2 regions of the Scopulibacillus cellulosilyticus genome follow, and region 1 is predicted to be linked to the other one. Evidence: riboswitches for the same ligand, from Rfam matches in the RefSeq annotation. Region 1 holds a riboswitch; the other holds the start of a gene.
What was found. A riboswitch is a leader RNA that binds a small molecule or an ion and turns the genes downstream of it on or off. The one in region 1 is predicted to bind thiamine pyrophosphate.
Positions count from the first base shown of each region.

Region 2: linked by a shared signal. The riboswitch ahead of ACFQRG_RS13345 (acetylornithine deacetylase) and the one ahead of ACFQRG_RS15825 (thiamine phosphate synthase) in region 1 are both predicted to bind thiamine pyrophosphate.

Region 1 covers NZ_JBHTCO010000020.1:126,717-135,138, forward strand. Annotated here, with positions in the region: gene ACFQRG_RS15805 (MoeB/ThiF family adenylyltransferase) at 259-1,299, opposite strand; gene ACFQRG_RS15810 (thiazole synthase) at 1,292-2,062, opposite strand; gene thiS (sulfur carrier protein ThiS) at 2,064-2,267, opposite strand; gene thiO (glycine oxidase ThiO) at 2,264-3,400, opposite strand; gene ACFQRG_RS15825 (thiamine phosphate synthase) at 3,404-4,006, opposite strand; TPP riboswitch at 4,093-4,193, opposite strand; gene ACFQRG_RS15830 (nucleobase:cation symporter-2 family protein) at 4,383-5,717, opposite strand; gene ACFQRG_RS15835 (xanthine phosphoribosyltransferase) at 5,738-6,322, opposite strand; purine riboswitch at 6,438-6,539, opposite strand; gene ACFQRG_RS15840 (YpjP family protein) at 6,648-7,307, opposite strand; gene ACFQRG_RS15845 (ribonucleotide-diphosphate reductase subunit beta) at 7,392-8,422, opposite strand, start outside.
Region 2 covers NZ_JBHTCO010000017.1:55,054-63,475, forward strand. Annotated here, with positions in the region: gene ACFQRG_RS13335 (ABC transporter ATP-binding protein) at 1-283, shown strand, start outside; gene ACFQRG_RS13340 (ABC transporter substrate-binding protein) at 648-1,790, shown strand; TPP riboswitch at 1,921-2,023, shown strand; gene ACFQRG_RS13345 (acetylornithine deacetylase) at 2,167-3,450, shown strand; gene tenA (thiaminase II) at 3,447-4,121, shown strand; gene ACFQRG_RS13355 (FUSC family protein) at 4,171-6,399, opposite strand; gene ACFQRG_RS13360 (ROK family transcriptional regulator) at 6,534-7,772, opposite strand; gene galT (galactose-1-phosphate uridylyltransferase) at 8,086-8,422, shown strand, end outside.

The DNA of each region.
Region 1 (8,422 bases):
TTCCGATCCTCGCAGCTTCCGCGCCTCGAACTTCTCGGCCCTGTTTGTCCTCATTGTAAACAAAACTCAATGTGAATTTTCCTTATTCTGCAAGCACCACATCATGGACAAAGCAAACCATAGTTCCAGCTCCAATCCTGCTTGAATACTACCAATTTATCACATTTTTAAAAAATTTACAATCATTTTTTTCAAGGGGTCTGACCCCTTGAAATTGTGGATATTGTTGATAATGTGGGTAACCGCCTTTTCTTCATTTTAAATACCGTTATTAATGACCGGTAATACCCATTGTTGATAAATATTCTTGGCTTCTTGTTCATTCTTAGTGCCATGGATGAGCGCACGGCCATCGCGAAAAACAACAAGCCGTTTGTCATTTAAATAAATGTTAATAAGAAAGTCATTGGCTTCAACCTGCTGATTTGTATGTTGAAACTGTTTTTTCAGCTGTTCGAAATCAATGTGAAACTCCTTGCCAGGTCTAATTTGAACGGTATCCCTGCCGCATAAAACTGTCGTCCTGGTGTTTCTATTAACATTTAAATACGGGTATACAGGATGCCTGCCGCAAGAGGGACAGTCTTCCCTTTTTAATGTATTGACTTTAATGCTTGACCACTCATTATCCCATAAATCCGTAAATAAGAGTGTTGACCGCAATGATGTAAAATCTTCAACTAAAATTTTTAACGCCTCAGTCACCTGTTGAGAACACACCCACTGAACAACCGGACCAATCACACCTACCGTATCACATGTATCACCATTAAAAGGAACCTTCCCCATTAGGCACTCAAAACAAGGTGTTTCACCGGGAATAATGGTATAGGTTATCCCTGTACTCCCCACACATCCGCCATAAATCCATGGAATATTGTACATTTGCGAAATATCATTAATATACATCCGGGTTTCGAAGTTATCTGTCGCATCAATGATGACATTTACGCCTTGTATCACAGCTGAAATGTCTACCCCGAAAAAGTCAGCTACGACCGGGGTCAAATTAACTTCAGAATTGATCTGCTTTAAGCGCTGACAGGCAGCCACTGCCTTAGGCATTCTTAATCTGGCATCTTCTTCAGTATAAAGCTGCTGACGCTGCAAATTAGACCATTCCACATAATCTCTATCAATGATTGTTACCTTCCCGACGCCGCTTCTGACCAACATTTCGCAAGCGCCCGCACCCAGGGCCCCGGCGCCTACAACGAGTGCATGTTTGCTCCTGATTTTTTCCTGTCCATGGGCACCAATCGGTTTAAAAAGCTTTTGCCTTGAATATCGATCAGTCAACGACACTCATTCCTTCTACAGGACTGCTTGGCGTCGCCTGAAGCTTCTTATCTATCCGTCCTGCTTCGAATCCCAAACGCCCCGCTTCAATGGCCAGTTTCATTGCTTTTGCCATTTTGACCGGGTCCTGTGCACCTGATACCGCACTATTCAGGAGCACACCATCCGCACCAAGCGCCATTGCCATCGCTGCATCAGCAGGTGAGCCAATACCGGCATCAACAATCACTGGGACATCTACTTTATTAATAATATATTGAAGATTAGTAGGGTTTAAAAGACCAAGGCCGGAACCAATTGGGGAAGCCCCAGGCATAACCGCGTGTACACCTAAATCAGCAAGCCTTTTTGCAAGAATGACATCATCAGAAATATAAGGCAGAACGATAAAACCTTCAGATAAAAGCGTTTCACATGCTTTATAAGTTTCAAGCGGATCAGGGAGCAATGTCTCTTGATCACCTATGACTTCAACTTTAATCATGTCACACAAACCGGACGCTTTTGCCAAGCGGGCAATCCTGACTGCTTCTTCAGCATTTGAAGCACCTGCCGTATTTGGAAGCAGTGTATATTGATCAGTATCAATCAGCTCTAAAAAATTAGGCTGATTGGCGTCAAAAATATTCATTCTCCGAACAGCAAAGGTTAAAATATCTGTTTCAGATTCAAGGACCGCTTGTTTTTGTACATTAAAATCAGAAAACTTGCCTGTGCCTAATAACAACCGTGAATTAAACGTTTTATTTGCAATTTTTAACATATTAACCGCCTCCTACGAAATGAACAATTTCTATTTGATCGCCTTCATTTAATGACTTGCTTTTATAAGTCTCTCGATCGATAATTTCTTTATTTTTTTCAACAATGGCCAGTTTATTTTCTATATGAAAATGGGTTAATAGTTGGTCAATCGTTGAAATACTTTCCGGAAGATTAATGTTTTTGCCATTGACTCTGACATTCAACGCATTGTCACCTCCTTATTCAGCGTTAATAGTCTGCTGGCATTAAAGGGAGCCAGTTCAGGCACATCTTTCCCGGTCATTGCCATTTGGGCAACCAGCTTACCTGTAATAGGGCTTAATAAAATACCATTGCGGTAATGACCCGTCGCATACATTAATCCATCAAACAATGTATCCCGCCCGATAAATGGCAATCCATCATTAGTCTGCGGCCTTTGTCCGCTCCATACACGGTTAAATGTTGCTTCACTCAGTATCGGTAAAATATCTATCGCCTGTTTGAGGAGCGATTGGACCCCGCCCGCTGTTACCGATTGATCATAATCATAGGGTTTCATAGTGGCCCCGATAAAAATTTCTCCGCCCCTTTTTGGTGCAATATAGCATTTCTCAGAAAACAATGTTGACTTTAACGCTGAAGATTGCGTCGTTACTGAAACGACCTCTCCTTTAACCGGGTAAATATTAATATGCGGTTGATGAGAAAACCATACTTGGCTCCACGCACCTGTTGCTATAATCACCAAGTGACTATAATAAGTACCTGCTGCTGTTTTCACACTTTGAACACGGCCGTCTTTAATTTCTAAATCCAAAACGTCTGTATATTCACGAATTTTTGCCCCGTAATGCATAGCCCCGCGCGCTAAAGCATTGGTTAAATCAACAGGGTGGACTTGACCTTCATTTGGAAAATATAGTCCGCCTATAACAAGATCAGAAACTGCCGGCACTTTATCGAGGATCATGCGCTGGTCACCTAAAATAACTTCTTCGCCATTATCTTTTTGCCACTCTGCAATTTTTGTAAGGCGTTCGAGTTCATCAGGTGTAAAAGCAAGTTTTAACGCTCCGCTCTTCGTATAACCAATGTCAATGCCCGTCAAATCTTTCAACTCTTCCGATAAATCAGGAAACAGATCACGGCTCTTTCTTGCTAACTGAAATAATGGACCTTCTTCTTCTATTTCTGACTGAACCCCAAGCATTCCTGCCGCAGCACTGGATGCTTTTTCGCCGATACGATCTTTTTCTAAAAGCAAAACACTATGCTTCTTTTTAGCCAGGTAATAGGCGATTGAACAGCCGATGACACCTCCGCCAATGATGATCACATCATGAACTTTTCCCAACACTCACTCCTCCTTTAGACAATTTACATATTTTAGGCACATGCCGCCGGGATCCTCTGCATTCATAATTCCCGACATAACAGCCGCACCTTGTGCCCCTGTTTGTCTTACTTTATTGATCGTTTCCGGATAGATGCCTCCAATGGCTATCACCGGAATTGATACTGATTTAACAACATCTGATAGCAATGACAATCCCTTCCCCGCAAGGCCCGGCTTACATGAAGTCGGAAATACATTGCCATAGAAGAGATAATCTGCATTTTGCTTTTCCTTTTTCACTGCTGTTTCTTTTGAATGAACGGAACACCCTACAATTAAATCGGGATAAAGCTGTTTAACCTTATTTGGAGCTTCACCCGATTCAGGAAGATGCACGCCTTTTAGACCTAATAATCCTGCGGCTTCGACATATTTATTGGCTATTATTTTATTTTTTGGTATTCCGTGATTCAGGAGAATTTGAACAAATTGAATATAATCCTTTTGTGAGAGCTCTTTTTCCCTAACATGTACCGCTGTGATGAAAGGGATGATGGCCCTTATTTTCGATGCCGCTTGGTATGCAGAATCCTTGCCCGTCGTAATAACATGAAGTTCTCTCACGCTTTCACCTTCTTAAAAAATAAAAAAACCGTTTTCTTTTCTATAAAAGAAAGCGGTTGACTATTTCAACTAGACGTACAGTTGTAATATTTAGCGCTCCACTTTCCTACGCTGGTACAAACCAGATCAGGTTCTAGAGTTCGGAAAATATCCGTCTCAGCCAATTACGGCACCCCTAGCAGAGTTCATTAATTATATGACTGTTAAGTTAAGATTAACACAAAAGGATATCTTTGAAAATACCTTTCAATAAGTTTTATCTATAATATTAATAGATAAATATCAGAGTTAAAAAATGAAAGCTGTCTTACAATGATAAGACAGCTCAATAAATAGTCACCTTTAATTTTCTGCTCGTAATCAAAAAACAGAGAAGTTACCTTGCATGCGCCTCTTCCGTATACGATGATGCTGATGATGCTGGTGACTCTGATTTCTGTTTAGCTTTTTTAAATTTCACGTTAAAAATAAAATTCAACACAATCGCTGTGACACTGCCGGCAACAATGCCGTTATTAGTTAAAAGCTGAATACCGCTTGGCAGTTTTGCAAATAAGTCCGGCTGTACAGATACTCCTAAGCCTAAGCCTACCGAACAGGCAATGATCAATAAATTTTCATGACGATTAAAGTCTACATGGCTTAACATCCTAATACCGCTTGCGACAACCATACCAAACATAGCAACCATAGCCCCGCCTAATACTGAACTTGGAATCAAAGTGGTAAATGCAGTAATCTTTGGGATAAATCCTAAGGCTACCATGATGAAACCACAACCAACAATAACTTTCCTTGATTTAACTTTAGATAGTTGAATTAACCCGACATTCTGCGAGAAAGTTGTATATGGCAATGCATTAAATAAAGCGCCAATAATTGTTGCCAAGCCTTCTGAACGATAGCCGCGTTCAAGTGCCTTATCGTCTAAAGGCTGCTCGCAAATCTCACTTAATGCAAAAAAGACGCCGGTCGATTCTATCAGACTAACAATGGCAACAATCGTCATTGTTAATATCGCGCTAAAGTGGAATGACGGTACGCTAAAGTGCAACGGTTCAAGAATGTGGAACCAACTTGCCTCTTTAACAGGTGTCAAATCAACCATGCCCATAAAATAAGCAACAATTGTACCGCCAACTAACCCGATTAATATTGAAATAGAACGTACGAACCCTTTAAATACCCTGTTCATGACAATGATAAAAAGCAGAACTCCAAATGAAAGTGAAAGGTTTTTTAAGCTTCCAAAATCATGTGAACCCTGTCCTCCAGCCATGTTCGTAATAGCCGTCGGGATTAGCGTTATGCCAATCACTGTAACAACTGTTCCAATCACAATAGGCGGAAACAGTTTGATCACTTTACCAAAAAACGTTGCAAGAATAAATACAATAATACCTGATACTAGAATTGCACCGTAAATTCCCGAAAGACCAAATTGTTTGCCAATTGCGATCATCGGCGCAACTGCAGTGAATGTACATCCCAGGACAACCGGTAAACCTACCCCTAAAAATTTATTCTTCCAAACTTGAAGCAATGTCGCAATCCCGCTCGCCGCCAAATCAACTGAAACAAGATAGGTTAAGTCTTTTGCATCCATACCCATCGCCCCGCCGATAATCAGCGGGACAATAACTGCTCCTGCATACATAGCTAAAACATGCTGAATGCTCAAGGATAATAGTTTTCCAGGCTGAAGTTTCATAGTTAAAGTCTCCCCTTTTATTAGCGAGCCGCCTCATCGACAAATGTCACAACATTATTTTCTAAAGATGCAATTCGTGCTAAAGAATAGACTTTATACCCTTCTTCATCAAGTTTATTTCTGCCGCTTTGGAATGCCTTTTCTATCACAATGCCGATTCCGGCGACATTCGCTCCCGATTGTTCAACCAAACGGCACAAACCTAAAGCCGCTTCTCCTTTTGCCAGAAAGTCATCAATAATCAGCACTTGATCATTACTTGATAAAAATTTCTTTGAGAGATAGACTTCCTTTTTCTCTTTCTTTGTATACGAGGTAATCTCAGTCGTCAGCAGATCCTCTCTCAATGTCAGTGATTGTTTTTTTCGGGCAAAAATAACTGGAACATCGAGGATTAATCCTGCCATTACGGCCGGTGCGATACCGGATGATTCAATTGTGACAATTTTGGTAATCCCCGCTGCTTTAAATTTATCTGCAAAAGCTTGACCAATTTCTTTCATTAGATGCGGATCAATCTGATGATTTAAAAAACGGTCAACCTTTAATACATCACCGTCAAGAACTCTTCCTTCTTCTCTAATACGCTGCTTTAAAAATTCCACACAGCTGCCTCCCTTTTTTGAAATAGAAAAAGCCCAAGGGTTGTCTATCTCTATAATGAGTGAGACTGCCCTTGGGCTATGTTTTAACAAAATAAAACAAAAGGTGACAGAACACCTTTGTTTATATCCCACTCGTAGTCAGATTATTTACGGTAATCCGGTAGAGACTTGCGGGCCATATTCCCGCGATTATACGAGTTCAAATTATGTCGTTTTTTGTATTAATATTATAACTTAATTGAAGCAAGCTTAACAAGACTTCTTTGAAATTAAGAACGATGTTTAAATTTTCTGTTGATATTGTTAAAGACAAAAAGGATTGTATTTATACCTGCCAGTGAGGCGGTGTATTTTTGTCCCAATAAATCTTACCTAATTCATGGTGAACTTGAAAGTTGTCTTCATTGGTATGGTAATGAAAATTGAACCAATATCCTTCCTTCGGCGGATGGTCGCGTCTTACATGGAACTTAATCCACTCCTTGCCGTTACGGCTGTCATAAAAGTGGAGAATTCGTTCACCGGTGCCGCCGGCAGGGTCATTGCTGACTTCCAAATGCCTTAATAAATTTTCATTTTTGTTCTTTTCAACCATTGAAGCTACAGCATGGCCAAATTTAGGAGCAATATCATTTTGATAAGTGTCCCCGATTTGTTTGCCAATAACAGGACCAAACTTTTTCATCCCTTTATTAACAGCTTCTTCAGTCGCAAATGATTCTAACGCTTTAGTTATCTCTTCTTTTGTTTGACAATCCATTACAATGTCTTGCCAGCTTAATGCTTCGCTCTTTTCTTCAGCCGGCTTTTCAATATCATTTATTTCTTTTGATGAAAGCTCGGGAACTGAAGCTTCATTTGATTCTTCGTGTATTTTTTCACCTGTTGGTTTGTTTTCTGTATGAAGGTACGATGTTGGCACTACTGTTCCGAGTGTTAATATCGCGACAAGTACAACAAGTGTTTTTCTAAACCACAGAGGCATTTTTAAAACCTCCTTTAATAGCCTTATGTCTTTATTTTCTCACAAAACGGGTCAAAAGGCTAATAAGTAAATAACATGTGAAAATTACAACTCATCAAAACCATTTTCATCGGTGACTTTAGTATATTGTCTCGATTTTTGTTCAAAAAAATCACTTTTGCCCATATTAACGTCTTGATATGCTTTAATCCATTTCAAAGGATTCTTGGTTGGCGCTTGAGGAAATGGCTTAACATCAAATCCCAGCTTGCGGATTTGCAAATTAGCCATAAATTGAATATAGGCTTCAAGGTCAGACATTAAGATTCCTTGAATCTCGTTCCCTATGATATATCTGCCCCAGTTGATTTCTAATTCTGCCGCCTTTTGAAATGTTTCAACAGCAAACCTTTCTAATTCCGCTGTATTATATTTTGGATTTTCATTCAATGTTTCTTTAAAAATCTCTGCAAATAATCTAACATGCTGGTGCTCATCACGGTTAATATAGTTAATCATCGTTGATGTGCCAACCATTTTTTGATTCCTTGCCAAGTTGTAGAAAAAGGCAAAACCGGAATAAAAATTAAGCCCCTCCAAAATAACATCATAAATAATAGATTCTAAAAATGTTTGTGTCGATGGATGATCAACAAAGTTTTGATAGCCGTTGACTATAAAATCGTTTCTCTCGCGCAGTACCGGGTCATGCTTCCAATACTCAAAGATCTCATCTTGCTTTTGTTTGGTTGTTACACTGGATAATACATATGAATAGCTTTGATTATGAACGACTTCTTGAAAGCTAAGCACAGTCATCAGTGCCGATAAACTGGAATCTGTCAGGTAATCTGCAATTCTATGAGAATAGTCCGTTTGAATCGAGTCCAAAAAAGCAAGCAGACCTATAATTTTATTAAAGGTGTCATGTTCCTTTTCAGATAATTCATTTTTGTATTGCTTTATATCGTTGGACATATTGATCTCAAATGGTGTCCAGAAGTTGGCAAGCATCGTTTTATAAAGACTGTACGCCCATTTAAATCTCGTATCATCCCAGTTTAAGACATTTGAGCTTTTGCCGTTAATAATACCTGTTGATGCATTAGGGGCTGTCGGGTCGTATAATTTTCTTT
Region 2 (8,422 bases), on a different contig from region 1:
TGAGCAAAACAAATTTATTTTACAAGAGGAATTACTTAATATTTGGTCAGAAACAAAGAAAACAGTCTTGTTTATTACACATAGTATTGATGAAGCATTGCTGTTGAGCGACCGTATTTTATTAATGAGTACACAGCCCGGGCAGATTATTCGCGAGAAAATGATTGACGTACCGAGACCGAGAAAAGTAGAAACGATCCGTTCTAATCCAGAGATGTCGAAAGAGTTCGTTGATATTTGGGAGCATTTGCAAACCGCAGTGGAAAAAGCACGCCAATCTTAACTTTATAAATGTGAGTTCAAAAAGGGGGAACGAGCAAAGCTTCTCGAAATACTACGAGTTGCGACGAGAAGTTGGCGATACCTCTGTGAATAATCTGCGGCGCAGGAGCACGGTCTACTAGAATATTCATCTTTGAACACTGCGACGAGCTATGAATAGCTTCATCGATAATCCTCGCGCAGGAGCACGGTCTACTAGAATATTCATCTTTGAATACTGCGACGAGCTATGAATAGCTTCATCGATAATCCTCGCGCAGAGCACGGTCTACTAGAATATTCATCTTTGAACACTGCGACGAGCTATGAATAGCTTCATCGTTAATCCTCGCGCAGGAGCACAGAGACATCTTAGTATTTGCCCCATGTTTCCGGGACTTTTTGAACATCATCTAGAGGAGGCATGTAAGGTGTGGAAGAAATTCCTTGCCGCTTTATTAGTGATTCCGTTGTTTGTTTTGATTATAAGTGGCTGCCAGGGGGGAGATTCGTCAAAAGAAAAACAATCTAATGTTGTGGATACTAAGGCTAAACCGGTGGATGGCAATTTAAAACCATTAAAGAAGCCGACCACCGTGGTCATTGCGGAGGATGATTCCGCATCTGCTGCGGGATTTTATATTGCTAATGCTAAAGGATATTTCAAAGATTACAATATTAAAATCAAATTTGCTAAGTTCTCTAACAGTGATGATATGCTGCCGGCGCTCGCTTCCGGTAAAGTTGATATTGCAGGCGGTATTTCTTCCGCATCCTTCTTTAATTCGATGGCACAGGGAATAGATGTCAAAATGATTGCCGACAAAGGACATAATTTGAAAGGCCAATCCTACTTTTCCTTCGTGGTAAGTAAAAAGATGAAAAACAAAATAAAATCGTATAAAGATTTTAAAGGCAAAAAAATTGCTGTTTCTACAAAAAATGGGGTCGATGATTATATTTTTTCAAAAATGTTGAAGCATGCGGGACTTTCAAGAAAAGATGTTCATTTTGTTCTAATGCCTGATTTCGGCAATATGGTATCGGCAATCAGTAACGGTACAATTGATGCTGCTTTGCAAATCGAACCAATGATTACACAAGGCGAAGCGGAAGGTATCCATTATCGTTTCGGGGACACAACAGATTATGCACCAAAAGCTCAAATTGCCATGGTACTTGGATCGCCGAAGTTTGTTGATGATGAGCATGCTGTTGCACTAAGGTTTATGGTAGCTTACTTAAAAGGCGTCAGGGATTATAATGATGCATTCGTTAAGGGAAAAGGAAATAAAAAAGAAATCATAGACATCATGACGAAGAATACATCACTTAAAGATCCAAAAATATGGAACAAAGTCAGCGTGATAGGCCTAGACCCGAATGGTAAAATGTTTGTTAATAATATTAAAGATCAATATAAATGGTATAAATCACGCGGAGGCATTGACGGAAACGTAAATGTTAACAAAGCCGTTGATACCTCGTTGGCTAAAGAGGCAGTGAAAGTATTAGGGCCCTATAAATAATGAAATGACTCCTTAGGCGTTAAATACGGGGATAATTGTAATGACTTTAAGGAATATCCAATGACTGCCCTAAAAAATTGATCTTTAGAATCTATGAATTTATGTTAATATTATAATAACTGGATAAGTATTTAAACACTAGGGGAGCCAACAGGCTGAGATCAAACTTAAGTTTGAGACCCTTCGAACCTGACCTGGATAATACCTGCGTAGGGAAGTGGAAGCTTGCCATTTAGGCTTGATCAATGTATTTAAACCACTCTTTATGCTAAAAAGAGTGGTTTTTTGCGTTATAAATTGGCAAGTTTACTTTAACAGATATGTGCGCGGCCGCAAGTCCTCGTTCTCATAAACTTTGTCAGGAGGGGATATTATTATGACAACATTAACAGAACAAATTGAAATAAAATTAGAGGAAACTCAAGATGAATTATTACAATTGTTAGAGGAATTAGTCCGTTTTCCAACGGTTAGTCCGCCGGCAAGAAATACAACAGAAGCTCAATTATTTATCCAAAATTACTTGGAACACCTAAATTTCAAAACAGAAAAATGGGATGTGTTCCCCGGTGATCCAAATGTTGTTGGTATTAGAAAAGGAACAGATTCAGACCGTTATAATAGTCTAATTCTTAATGGCCATATAGATGTAGCCGAGGTCGGAGATGATTCAAATTGGACAAGTTCACCCTTTCAATTAAGAAAAGAAAATAAATATGTATACGGACGGGGTGCAGCGGATATGAAGGGAGGACTTGCTTGCGCTTTGTTTTCGATTAAGCTTTTAACGGAACTTGGTATAGAGCTAAAAGGAGACTTGCAATTTCAATCCGTCATCGGCGAAGAGGTTGGTGAAGCGGGCACTTTGTCTTGCACTGAAAAAGGTTATACGGGGGACTTTGCGATTGTCATGGACACAAGTCACTTAAATATCCAAGGACAAGGCGGTGTCATTACCGGGTGGATAACTGTAAAAAGTAAACAAACGTTCCACGATGGCCTCAGGTCTAAAATGATTCATGCCGGCGGCGGGATTAAAGGAGCCAGTGCCATAGAAAAAATGATGAAAGTCATTCAGGGTTTACAAGAACTGGAACGCCATTGGTCGATTACAAAAAGTTATCCAGGGTTTCCGCCGGGGATCAATACGATTAATCCGGCTGTCATCGAAGGAGGGAGACATGCGGCCTTTATTGCAGATGAGTGTAAGTTGTGGATTACCGTTCATTTTTATCCTGATGAAACGTATGAAGAGGTGATAAAAGAAATTGAGGATCATTTATACAATACAGCATTGGCAGACCCATGGCTAAAAGAGAATCCACCGGAATTTCGTTGGGGCGGCAAATCAATGATCGAAGACCGCGGAGAGATTTTTCCTTCGTTGGAAATTAACCCGGATCACCCAGCAGTTGTTCGTTTAAGCAATCATCACAAGAAAGTAACAAATGAAGAAGCTGTTATAGGTATGTCAACATCTGTCAACGATTCCGGGTGGCTTGGAAGAGCCGGTATTCCTGCCGTTACATATGGGCCGGGGCAATTAGAAGATGCCCATTCAGTAGATGAAAAAGTGAGTATTCATGAATTGCTGGATTTTACAAAAACAATGGCGTGTTTTATTGCTGATTGGTGCAACACACGAAAGGAGAGAGAATGATGTCATTTACAGAACGGTTATCTAAAAATATCGAACCTATTTGGGCGAAAATCCATGATCATCCTTTTGTCCAAGGGATCGGAAATGGAACATTACCTCAAGAAACGTTTGCCTATTATATGAAACAAGATTATGTGTATTTAATCGACTATGCCAAGCTGTTTGCAATAGGTTCTATAAAAGCAAGAGATATTGAAACAATGGGGTGGTTTGCCAGACTTCTGCACGAAACATTCAACACTGAGATGGATTTACATAGGCAATATGCATCGGAATTTGGAATTACAAGAGAGGAATTGGAGCGAACCGAACCAACGCCTATCAACTTAGCATATACACGCTATATGCTCCATGTTGCCCAAAACGGTTCACTTTCTGAACTTGTCTCTTGTCTTCTTCCGTGCATGTGGAGCTATTGGGAAATCGGAAAGGAACTGTATGCCTATAATGGAGAGTCATTGTCCAAGAACCCTTACGCAAAGTGGATTGAAATGTATGCATCAGATGACTTCGGGGAGCTTTGTCAATGGCTGATTGAATGTCTTGATAAACAGACGAATGGAAAGCCGGAATTTGAACTTCAAGTTTTAGAGAAACATTTTCAAACGACATCCCGTTATGAGTATATGTTTTGGAATATGGTCTATGAGCAGCATGAATGGCCAATATGACAGGCGGTATGTTAAAAAAATGAATTAAAAATAGAAGCCCTGGACGGCATTACCGTTCAGGGCTTCTATCGCAGGAAGATGGAATTGTCGTTATGACTTCAGCGCCAAAATCTTTGGCTAAGGAGACGATGGAAGAATTGATACGCCAAATGTAATATAAGTCATAAACTAATTGGTCTTGATTGCTGTTTCCACGAAATGATTGTTCAGGAAAACGTTCAATTTGTTCTCTTTCTTTTTCAAGCTTCCATACTCTTGCTTTAAATGTTTTTCCTATCATCAGCTTATTTAAAGTATCAAGGTTATCTTGTAACCGTTGATTAACCTGTATTAGCGTCCTTTGTAAAAAGGGATTGATTCTGATCTTTCCTTCTGTGTTTGTAGAAGCTGTGAGATGTTTTGCATAATAATTCAAGGCGGTTAGAACGGTCAGCCTTCGTTCGATGCCGGATCTCCCTAACGCACCGGGTGTGTTATGAAGCGGTTTTGCTTCATCCCTGATTTGCTGAAGTTTCTCGTCCAATTCCAATGCCATATCCGCAAGGTAAGCGGATTGATCACTATCTATTAATTTGTTAATAAAACCATTAAGGTATAGTTTTAAGCCGTTCAGGAAGTCTACGGTTCTATCGGAGACTTTATCCCGAGTTTTTATAGGAAGGACAAGAACGGAAACGAGCAATCCGATGCCGACTCCCACAAGTGTATCAATAACACGTGCGGTTAATAATTGTTCATTAACGCCGCCGAGCAAAAGATTATACATGATTGCTAAGACCATTGTCATCCAAAAAGTCATCAGTGCATATGAAATATCAAGGAGATAAAAAGCCATAAAAATACAAATGAACAAGAGTAAGAGTTCCAAATCCGTACGCCCGTCTACAAGATGAGCGAAAAAGAATCCGCAAACCGCTCCAATCAGCGTACCAATAAATCTATGAAAGGCTTTGACAAACGTTCTCCCTACCGATTCGGTTCCAAGAAGAACGACAAACGCAGAAAGTAATGCCCAGAACTGGTGAGCAGGCGACAAAAGATAGCCAAATATTGTTGCAAGCTCACAGGCAATAGCGGCCTGGACGGCTTTCTTTGTGGATACCCGCATCCCCTTTTCATTTTCGTTGTTGCTTGACTCCAATTCGTCACTCTCAGAATTCTCGATGTTTAAAAAAGATTTAAGCTTCTCTTTGTTTATATTTTCTATTCTAATTTGGCGCATACGGTTGGCGCCTTCAATAAGGTGGCTTGCAATCGATTCTACGCGTCTGATTAAATACAACCAGTCTTGATTTTCATCATTTTTGTGATGAAATTGGTCTAAATATGCCCTTAACTCGCGAACAGCATTTTCAGCTTCCTTTAAATGCGAATGGTCATAATCATCCTCCTGCACATCCGAATAGCGTAACGAACGGACGACATTTAGCAGTGATTTTCTGATCACATCATTTTCAAATGCGTGTAATAGCTTTAAACGTTTTAACGCTGAGAATAATGTCTCTATTAACATTTCTGCATTAAAAATATACACTCGCAGGTGCTGGGAGCGAATGCCGGGCCATATTCGAGATGGCTCTGTGGAATGGAGTTCACCTGACAGCATTCTCGTATATGCGTTTAACTTTGTGATATGTCTGTTAAGACGGTTGAGCCTGAGCCAATTAATTTTTAAATCCTGTATCATATCAATCATGATGTCAAACGTTAAATTAACTTGAATATGGAATGAAGCCATGCTGCGTTTTAACGTCCTATCGGAGCGCTCTTTGAATAGAATAAAATGGGACAAATAAGCCGACGCAACACCGATAATAATACCAATTAAAAATAAAAGGAGCTGGTCAAACTTAACGTGCAAGAGAACGGATATATATAAGGAAAAAAACGAGACCATACATAAAGAAAAATAACGTGAACGATAACGCTGTAAATAAAAGGCTGAAAAAATAACAATAAGTAATACAATATCTATCACATGGTTAAAAGTTGACGTCCATGTACCTACTGTGACCGAAATACCCCCAGACAAAGGCAAGAGACACGTGGTGACTTTTTGTTCTGCCATTGTATCGTCATTGACGGCTGTAATGCTCATAAGACTTATGATGCCCGATAAAATGGCGGCTGTTATCTCTCCTTTTGCGAAAGTATTAACGATAAAAAGCATGCTGAGGACAGAACAGGCAACCGCAAATGTGACTCTGAGTGCCTTTTGAAGACGCATTCGTCCGGGATCTGAGGCGGAAATTCGATCAATCCAACGACGAACAGCCAAAAAGTTTATCCATTTTAAATTCATACCTTTTATGATATATGAAAAACAAAATGAGAGCCAGTCAATGAACTTTTTCTGTTTACGGAAAAAAGCTAAAAAAACCGGACCCAAGCGGGAACGGCTTTTATAACTTTTTAAAGTATGTTTTTGTGTGGGGATTCGGTAAAGAACAGCTCAACCAGCATGAGGCAAACCGCGCCAATAACCGCTGCTTGATCACCGAGTTTTGTAAGCATAACTTGAGTTGCTTTAGCTTGATCGGTCAGCCCTCTTTGGCTGATCGTATCCTTAATACTATCTAAAAGAATGTCGCCTGACTTTGTTACACCGCCGCCCATAATAATGCAGCTTGGATTTACGATATGGATAAGGTTGCTTAACCCGATGCCAAGGTATTTTCCCGTTTGTTTAAGCAATTTAATGCAAAATTGATCGCCTTGTAAAGCTGCCTGGTTAATCAACTCACCTGTCAATTGATCAAGATTATTGTCCGTCATTTCTATAAGCATGCTTTCTTCACCCATAACGAGCTGTTTCTTGGCACGTTCGGCGATATAAGGTCCTGCCGCTAATGCTTCAAGGCAGCCGTAATTGCCGCAGCTGCATTTAGGTCCATCAATATCGATGGTCATGTGACCGATTTCTCCGCTTAAGAATTCATTTCCGTGAAGTAACTTCCCATTAATAATTATGCCTGCACCGATTCCTTGGCCAACATTAACACAGACAAAGTCACCGATATCATAGCCATTTCCAAACCATGCTTCACCCAAAGCCATCGAGTTGGCATCATTTTCTATTTTAACAGTCATATTAAATTCAGATTCAAGATGTTCTTTAATTGGAATGTTACGGAGCTTCAACCCCGGGGCATAAATGGCTATACCGTTTTCAATATCAACAATGCCGTGCATGGCCACACCAATACCTAAAATATGTTCATGATTAATTTGTTTATTTTGATTAAGAAGCTGTTTTACTGAGTTTGATAGTAATGATAGAAGACTTTCATTTGTGACCGGATGAATAATATCTATGAAAACTGAGTCAATGATACCGGCATTCAAATTGGTTATGACGGAATAAATGGAGGTTGGGCTGACATCAATTCCAATGACGAAGAAATTTTTTGCATTTATAATAAGCATTGTCGGTTTTCTTCCGCCCCTTGATTCTCCTTGGTTGCTTTCAATAACAATATCAGAATCAATTAATTCTTTAACAATATTACTGACTGTTGGGGGCGTTAACTTAGTCTGTTTGGCAATTTCCGCGCGTGAAATAGGGCCTTCAGTTCTTATTTTATTTAAAATTAATGAGCGGTTAAGTGATTTCATTAATTGGAAGCTTCCGGCTAATAGCTTTTGTGTCATTGATACCACTCCTATGAACGATTAAAACAAAAATAAATTAATTTATACTAAGATTCTGTATATGCCTTTAGTCTTAACAATGGGCAAGTTTTCTTTAATTATAACTCTAGCTGCTTATTGAGTAAAATGGAAATTTACTGATAAAATAGTAAACAGCGCTATTGATAATGTTGTTTATAGGTCCTATAATGAAAGTAAATAAAATTAATTAATAAAGTGTCGGCTGAACTATTTTATCTTACTAAAAGAGTAAATGATAGTAGTTTTAGAAATCTTAATAAAGAAAGCGCTACCTAAAAGAGGAGGGTCATTAATGGCTGAATTAAGATATAATCCTTTACTTGACGACTGGACAATGGTTTCGGCAAAGCGGCAAAACCGTCCGCAAATGCCTAAAGATTTCTGTCCGTTCTGTCCAGGGTCGGGGCAAGTGCCCGACCATTATGATGTCCATCTTTATCATAATGATTTTCCGGTACTTTCTCCAAATCCGCCGGAGCCCGATAATGTTGGAGGATCACTTTATAAAACAAAAGAAGCTAAAGGGAAATGCGAAGTTGTCCTATATTCTCCAGACCACTATGCAACGATACCAGACCTTACCCGGAATCATATGTACAAACTGGTTGATCTTTGGACGGATACATTTG